DNA from 2 places in the Streptomyces sp. NPDC007917 genome. Region 2 is predicted to be linked to the other one. Evidence: riboswitches for the same ligand, from Rfam matches in the RefSeq annotation. Region 2 holds a riboswitch; the other holds the start of a gene.

Region 1 (3,396 bases), on a different contig from region 2:
TGCGGGCGGGACGACCGGCCGGTCGTCGCCGAGCGGGACGCGAAGTCCGTATCGGTGGAGGACACGTACGACGTCGACCTCACCGACCGCACGCGGGTGCAGCTGGAGGTGGCGCGGCTGGCCGACCGGTGTGTGCGGCGGCTGCGCGGGGCCGGCCGTTCGGGGCGCACGGTCGTGCTCAAGGTGCGGCGTTACGACTTCTCCACGCTGACCCGGTCCGAGACGCTGCGCGGGCCGACGGACGATCCGGCCGTGGTGCGGGAGGCCGCGGCGCGGCTGCTGGAAGGTGTGGACACCACGGCGGGCGTGCGGCTGCTGGGAGTGGGCGTGAGCGGCCTGGCGGACTACACCCAGGAGGATCTGTTCGCCCAGGCCGCCCAGGCCGCCCAGGCCGCTCATGAGGCCCAGGAGGCCCACGGTGCCGCGGAGGGGACGCGGGAGGCCGGGGGGATACCGGAGCCCGCCCCGGCGGCCCTGGAGGAGGACGAGGGCGTCGACCGGCCCCGCCGCTGGCCGCCCGGCTCCGATGTACGACACGCCGAGTACGGGGCGGGGTGGGTGCAGGGCAGCGGGGTCGGCCGGGTGACGGTGCGGTTCGAGGAGCCCTGGTCCGAGCCGGGCCGGGTGCGGACCTTCGCGGTCGACGACCCGGCGCTGGAGCCCGCGGAGCCGCTGCCGCTGCTCCGGCCCGCCGCGAGCGAGGCCGACACCCCGGGTCAGCCGGTCACGTCCAGACCGTAGTGGTGGTAGAGCTGCAGCTCCTGCTCGGGCGACAGATGGCGGCCGACCCCGAAGTCCGGCGCGTCCTTGATGAGCGCCCGCTCGTACGGCACCCGCAGCGCGTCGTCGATGACCTCGCTGGGTTCGAGAGGCACGAACACGTCCCGGCTGAACAGGCCGGTGCGTACCGCCGCCCACTCCGGCTCGCCGGTCGCGTCGTCGAGGTAGACCTCGTCCACGGTGCCGATCTTCGCGCCATCGCGGTCGTAGGCCTTCCGGCCGATGAGGGTCCGCGGATCGATGTCGGTCTGCACACTCTCTCCCACAGGTGGCTTTTTTCATGACTGCCCGGCGATGCTCTTGATTCTTCGTGTTTCCTACGAAAAGACACAACGCCGCGCGCGTCCACTCGAGCGCTTGCTCAAAATCCCTGGCGGCAGGCTCGCTGGTAGGCTGACGGTGGCTGCAGACCCCGTGCGGGAGAGTCCTCCGCCGACGTTGTCGGAGGCGCCGAAGGAGCAACTCCTCCCCGGAATCTCTCAGGCACACGTACCGCGCGGGTGAGGTCACTCTGGAAAGCAGGGTGGGCCACGGACGAGCACGGCTCCGTGACCCCTCCTCACCGACGGTGAAAGCCGGGTCGCCGCCCGCGGGCCCGGTGAAGCTCTCAGGTCGAGATGACAGAGGGGGAGGCCGTTCGGGCACCCGTACCGTGGTGCCCCTCGTCGGTCGTACAGACCAGGAGGCCTCGCAGATGACCGCCAACCGCACCTCACTGACCGAGCTGGAACGCGGTACTCCGTTCGAGCGGCGCCATATCGGACCGGACTCCGAGGCGCAGGCCAAGATGCTCGCGCAGGTCGGCTTCGGCTCCCTCGACGAACTCACCCAGGCCGCCGTGCCGGAGGTCATCAGGAGCGCCGAGGAGCTGCGGCTGCCCCCGGCCCGCACCGAGGCCGAGGTGCTGGCCGAGCTGCGCGGCCTGGCCGAGCGCAACCAGACGCTCGCCCCGATGATCGGCCTGGGCTACTACGGGACGTTCACCCCGCCGGTGATCCTGCGCAACGTGCTGGAGAGCCCTGCCTGGTACACCGCGTACACGCCCTACCAGCCGGAGATCTCCCAGGGCCGGCTGGAGGCGCTGCTCAACTTCCAGACCGTCGTCGCCGACCTCACCGGGCTGCCGACCGCGGGCGCCTCGCTGCTCGACGAGGCCACCGCCGCCGCCGAGGCCATGGCGCTGTCGCGGCGGGTGGGCAAGGTCAAGCAGGGCGTGTTCCTGATCGACGCCGACACCCTGCCGCAGACCGTCGCGGTCATCCGGACCCGGGCCGAGCCCACCGGCGTCGAGGTGGTCGTCGCCGACCTCTCGGCGGGCATACCGGCCGAGGTGGCCGAGCGCGGGGTGTTCGGCGTGCTGCTGCAGTACCCGGGCGCCTCCGGCGCGGTGCGCGACCTGCGCCCGGTCATCGAGCGGGCCCATGAGCTCGGCGCCGTGGTCACCGTCGCCGCCGATCTGCTCGCCCTCACCCTGCTCACCTCGCCCGGGGAGCTGGGCGCCGACATCGCCGTCGGCAACAGCCAGCGGTTCGGCGTGCCGATGGGCTTCGGCGGGCCGCACGCCGGTTTCATGGCCGTCCGCGAGGCCTACGCCCGCAGCCTGCCGGGCCGCCTGGTGGGCGTCTCGGTCGACGCCGACGGAGACAAGGCGTACCGCCTGGCCCTGCAGACCCGCGAGCAGCACATCCGCCGCGAGAAGGCCACCAGCAACATCTGCACCGCCCAGGTGCTGCTGGCCGTGATGGCCGGGATGTACGCCGTCTACCACGGCCCGGAGGGCCTGCGGACCATCGCCCGGCGCACCCACCGCTACGCGGCCGTGCTCGCCGAGGGACTGCGGGCCGGGGGCGTGGAGATCGTGCACGGTGCGTTCTTCGACACCCTCACCGCCCATGTCCCGGGCAGGGCCGCCGAGGTCCACGCCGCGGCCCGCGAGGCCGGGGTCAACCTGCGGCTGACCGACGCCGACCATGTGGGCATCGCCTGCGACGAGACCACCGGGCGCGCCCAGCTCGCCGCCGTGTGGTCGGCCTTCGGCGTGGACGGCGGGCTGCCCGCCATCGACGAGCTGGACGCCGCCGCGGCCGACGCGCTCCCTGAGGACCTGCTGCGCGACGACGCCTATCTGACCCACCCGGTCTTCCACCAGCACCGCTCCGAGACCGCGATGCTGCGCTATCTGCGGCGCCTGGCCGACCGCGACTACGCCCTGGACCGGGGCATGATCCCGCTCGGCTCGTGCACCATGAAGCTCAACGCGACCACCGAGATGGAGCCGGTCACCTGGCCGGAGTTCGGGGCGCTGCACCCCTTCGCGCCCGTCGAGCAGGCCCAGGGCTATCTGACGCTGATCCGCGAGCTGGAGGAGCGGCTGGCCGAGGTCACCGGCTACGACAAGGTCTCCCTGCAGCCGAACGCGGGATCGCAGGGCGAGCTGTCCGGGCTGCTGGCCGTGCGCGCCTACCACCGGGCGAACGGCGAGGAGCGGCGCACCGTCTGCCTCATCCCGTCCTCCGCGCACGGCACCAACGCCGCCAGCGCCGTGATGGCGGGCATGAAGGTCGTCGTGGTCAAGACCGGCGAGGACGGCGAGGTGGACGCCGACGACCTGCGCGC
Region 2 (3,396 bases):
GGTAGCCCTCGGCGTACTTGTTGGTCAGGACCGAGCCCTGGGCCTCCATGACCGCGACCGGAGCGAAGTTCTCCGAAGCGATCATCTCCAGGGTGGACTGCTGGCGGTGGAGTTCGGCGTCGACCGCGGCGGCTACGTCCGGGTCGAGCTCGTGCAGGGAGCTGTTGAGAAGCGACATCAGGGTCCCGATCGAAGGAAGGGTTCAGTTTTCGGTGAAGGCGGCGTACTCGTCGGCGGACAGCAGTTCGTCCGGCTCGTCCGTCACCCGCACCTTGAACAGCCAGCCGCCCTCGAAGGGGGCGGAATTCACCAGCGCCGGGTCGTTCACCACGTCCTCGTTGATCTCGGTGACCTCGCCGGTGACCGGCGCGTAAAGATCGCTGACGGACTTCGTGGACTCCAGTTCGCCGCAGGTCTCACCCGCGGTGACCGTCGTGCCGACCTCCGGAAGCTGGACGAAGACGACATCGCCGAGCGAGTTGGCCGCGAACTCGGTGATGCCGACCGTCGACACACCGTCCTCGCCGGCCGACAGCCACTCGTGCTCCTTGCTGTAACGCAGCTGCTGGGGGTTGTTCATAGGTCCGATTCTCCTGGATACGGGGGAGTGCTTGGGAAACGGGTCTTGCCTGGTGGGACAGGCGGTACGCAGGGATATGCGCGGGATGGCCCGGCGCCGCCCGGTGGACGGCGGCCGGGCACCGGGGGACGGCGGGCTCAGCGCCGCTTGTAGAAGGGGAGGGCCACGACCTCGTACGGCTCATGGGTACCGCGGATGTCCACCGACACTCCCGCCGTCCCCGGCGCGGCGTGCGCGGCGTCCACGTACGCGATCGCGATCGGCTTGCCGAGGGTGGGCGAGGGCGCGCCCGAGGTGACCTCGCCGATCACCGCGCCGTCCGCGGCGAGCACCGCGTACCCCGCGCGCGGGACCCGGCGGCCCGCCGCGACCAGGCCGACCAGCGCCCGCGGCGGATCTGCCTCGGCCCGCCGGGCCGCCGCCTCCAGGGCCTGGCGCCCGACGAAGTCACCGGGCTTGTCGAACTTCACCACCCGGCCGAGCCCCGCGTCGAAGGGCGTGGTCGCGCGGGTCAGCTCATGCCCGTACAGCGGCATCCCGGCCTCCAGGCGCAGCGTGTCCCGGCAGGACAGCCCGCACGGGACCAGCCCGGCCGGGGCCCCCGCCTCGCTCAGCGCCTGCCACAGCCGCTCGGCGTCGCCCGGCGGGACGAACAGCTCGAAGCCGTCCTCGCCCGTGTAGCCGGTACGGGCGATCAGCGCCGGGACGCCCGCGACCGTGCCGGGCAGGCCCGCGTAGTACTTGAGGCCGTCCAGATCGGCGTCGGTCAGGCCCCCCAGGATCGCTGCGGACGCCGGGCCCTGGACGGCGATCAGCGCGTACGCGTCCCGGTCGTCCCGTACGGCGGCGTCTAGGCCCTCGGCGCGCTCGGTCAGCGCGTCCAGCACCACCTGGGCGTTCGAGGCGTTGGCGACCACCAGGAACTCCTGCTCGCCGAGGCGGTAGACGATCAGGTCGTCCAGGATGCCGCCTTCGGCGTCGCAGATCATGGTGTAGCGGGCGCGGCCGACGGCGAGCGCCGACAGATGGCCCACCAGCGCCCGGTCCAGGGCGGCGCCGGCCTGCGGACCGGTGAGTGTGATCTCCCCCATGTGGGAGAGGTCGAAGAGGCCGGCGCGGGTGCGCACCGCGGTGTGCTCGTCGCGCTCGCTGCCGTAGCGCAGCGGCATGTCCCAGCCGGCGAAGTCGGTCATGGTGGCGCCCAGCGCGCGGTGCACCGCGTCCAGGGCGGTGCGGCGGGGGGTTGAGACATGGGTCATAAGGGTTGGCTCCAGGGCGGGACGACGACGAGGACGACGAGGACGTTGTCCTCCCCATCTGTCATCGGAACCTGAGAGGTTCGCCGTGACCCCTTCTTCGAGCGGTCCGGCTTGCACCGTGGGTGGAGCCACGCCAGCGGCTCGCTTTTCAGATCTGCCTCGTCCACGCGGTATCGGGGCCTGAGAGATTCAAGGGAGGACTTGCTCCTTCGGCGCCCCGGACGGCCGGCACTGCTGCCGGTGGCCGAGGACTCTCCCGCGCGGATTCAAGCGGCCGGTATGGAGTTGCGCGCAACATCATCGCACGTACGCCCGAGAAGGGAAGGCCCGAACGGGCAGAACCGCCGTCGCCCCTGGCCCCTGACCCCCGAAGGCCGGACCCACAGGGCACGAACACCCAGCCCACGGGAATACCACCTTGCTGGACATTACCTTTTCTTGACACTCTTCGGGAACGAGCCGCAGTGACCGACCTAGGAGGACGATCACGGTGCACGGGCAGGGTACGTACGCGACGACGACATGTGGACCCCTGCCGGTGACGCAGGGCGCGGCGCCGACCGGAGGTGCGCTCAGGCCGGGGCGCGGGGCGCATGTGCACGATCTGCGCGGCGACGGCGGCGCGGCCGCGACCGGGCGCGAGCTGCGCTACCGCGCGGGGGACGTGGTGGTCGCCTCCGGGCTGCCCGGCAGCGGCAAGAGCACCATGATCGGCCGGGCCGTGCCCCGCCTGGACCAGCGCGGGGGCGTGGTGCTGCGGGTGGACTCGCAGGACACCCGCGAGCGCTGGGAGCGGCGGGTGCCCCGCTGGCTGCCGTACGCCCTCTACCGCCCCCTGGTGCGCTGCGCCCACTACGCCGGGCTGCGCCGGGCGCTGCGCTCGGGCGCCAGCGTCGTGGTGCACGACTGCGGCACGCTCCCCTGGGTCCGCCGCTGGCTGGCCCGCGACGCCCGGCGCACCGGCCGCCGGCTGCACATGGTGCTGCTGGACGTGGGGGCCGCGGTGGCCCTGGAGGGGCAGGCCGCCCGCGGCCGCGCGGTCTCCCGCTACGCCTTCGGGCGGCACCGCCGCGCCGTGGGACGGCTGGTCGCCGCCGCGGAGGGCGGGCGGCCGCCCGAAGGCTGCGCCTCGGTGGCGCTGCTGGATCGGGCGGCCGCCGGCGCGCTGCGCCGCATCGGCTTCGAGTGACGCGCGGCGGGACGGCGGAGCGCAGCCGTCACGGGGTCCCGGCGATCGCCTCCACCGGGTGGGGCAGCGGCATGGGGGCCACGGAGTCGTCCTCGGCCACCTTGGGCGCGGCGGGCTCGACGGCAGACAGGGGGCTGAGGGCCGTCGTGGTGGGCCGCTGCGTACCGGGCTTCTTCACGTCCGGCTTCTCGGCGGGCTTCTCGGCGCCGGGCTTCTCGGTGCCGGGCTCCTCGGTGTCGCCGGGCTTGGTGTCGTGCTTCTTGGCGTCCTGCTTCTTGGCGTCCGGCTTCTTGGCGTCCTGCTTCTTGCCGTGGTCGCTCTTGTCGTGGTCCTTCTTGCCGTGCTCGTTCTTGTCGTGCTCGTTCTTC

The links. Region 2 has a riboswitch for glycine ahead of gcvT (glycine cleavage system aminomethyltransferase GcvT). Riboswitches for the same ligand answer to the same signal wherever they lie in the genome.
Region 1: linked by a shared signal. The riboswitch ahead of gcvP (aminomethyl-transferring glycine dehydrogenase) and the one ahead of gcvT (glycine cleavage system aminomethyltransferase GcvT) in region 2 are both predicted to bind glycine.

What each region holds. Positions count from the first base shown of each region.
Region 1 is NZ_JBIBKK010000003.1:9,693-13,088, forward strand. Features, by position in the region: gene ACFZDL_RS05995 (DNA polymerase IV) at 1-741, shown strand, start outside; gene ACFZDL_RS06000 (PRC-barrel domain-containing protein) at 717-1,034, opposite strand; glycine riboswitch at 1,188-1,285, shown strand; gene gcvP (aminomethyl-transferring glycine dehydrogenase) at 1,475-3,396, shown strand, end outside.
Region 2 is NZ_JBIBKK010000007.1:236,211-239,606, reverse strand. Features, by position in the region: gene glyA (serine hydroxymethyltransferase) at 1-178, opposite strand, end outside; gene gcvH (glycine cleavage system protein GcvH) at 203-580, opposite strand; gene gcvT (glycine cleavage system aminomethyltransferase GcvT) at 718-1,839, opposite strand; glycine riboswitch at 1,998-2,108, opposite strand; gene ACFZDL_RS16195 (AAA family ATPase) at 2,330-3,028, shown strand; gene ACFZDL_RS16190 (hypothetical protein) at 3,057-3,396, opposite strand, start outside.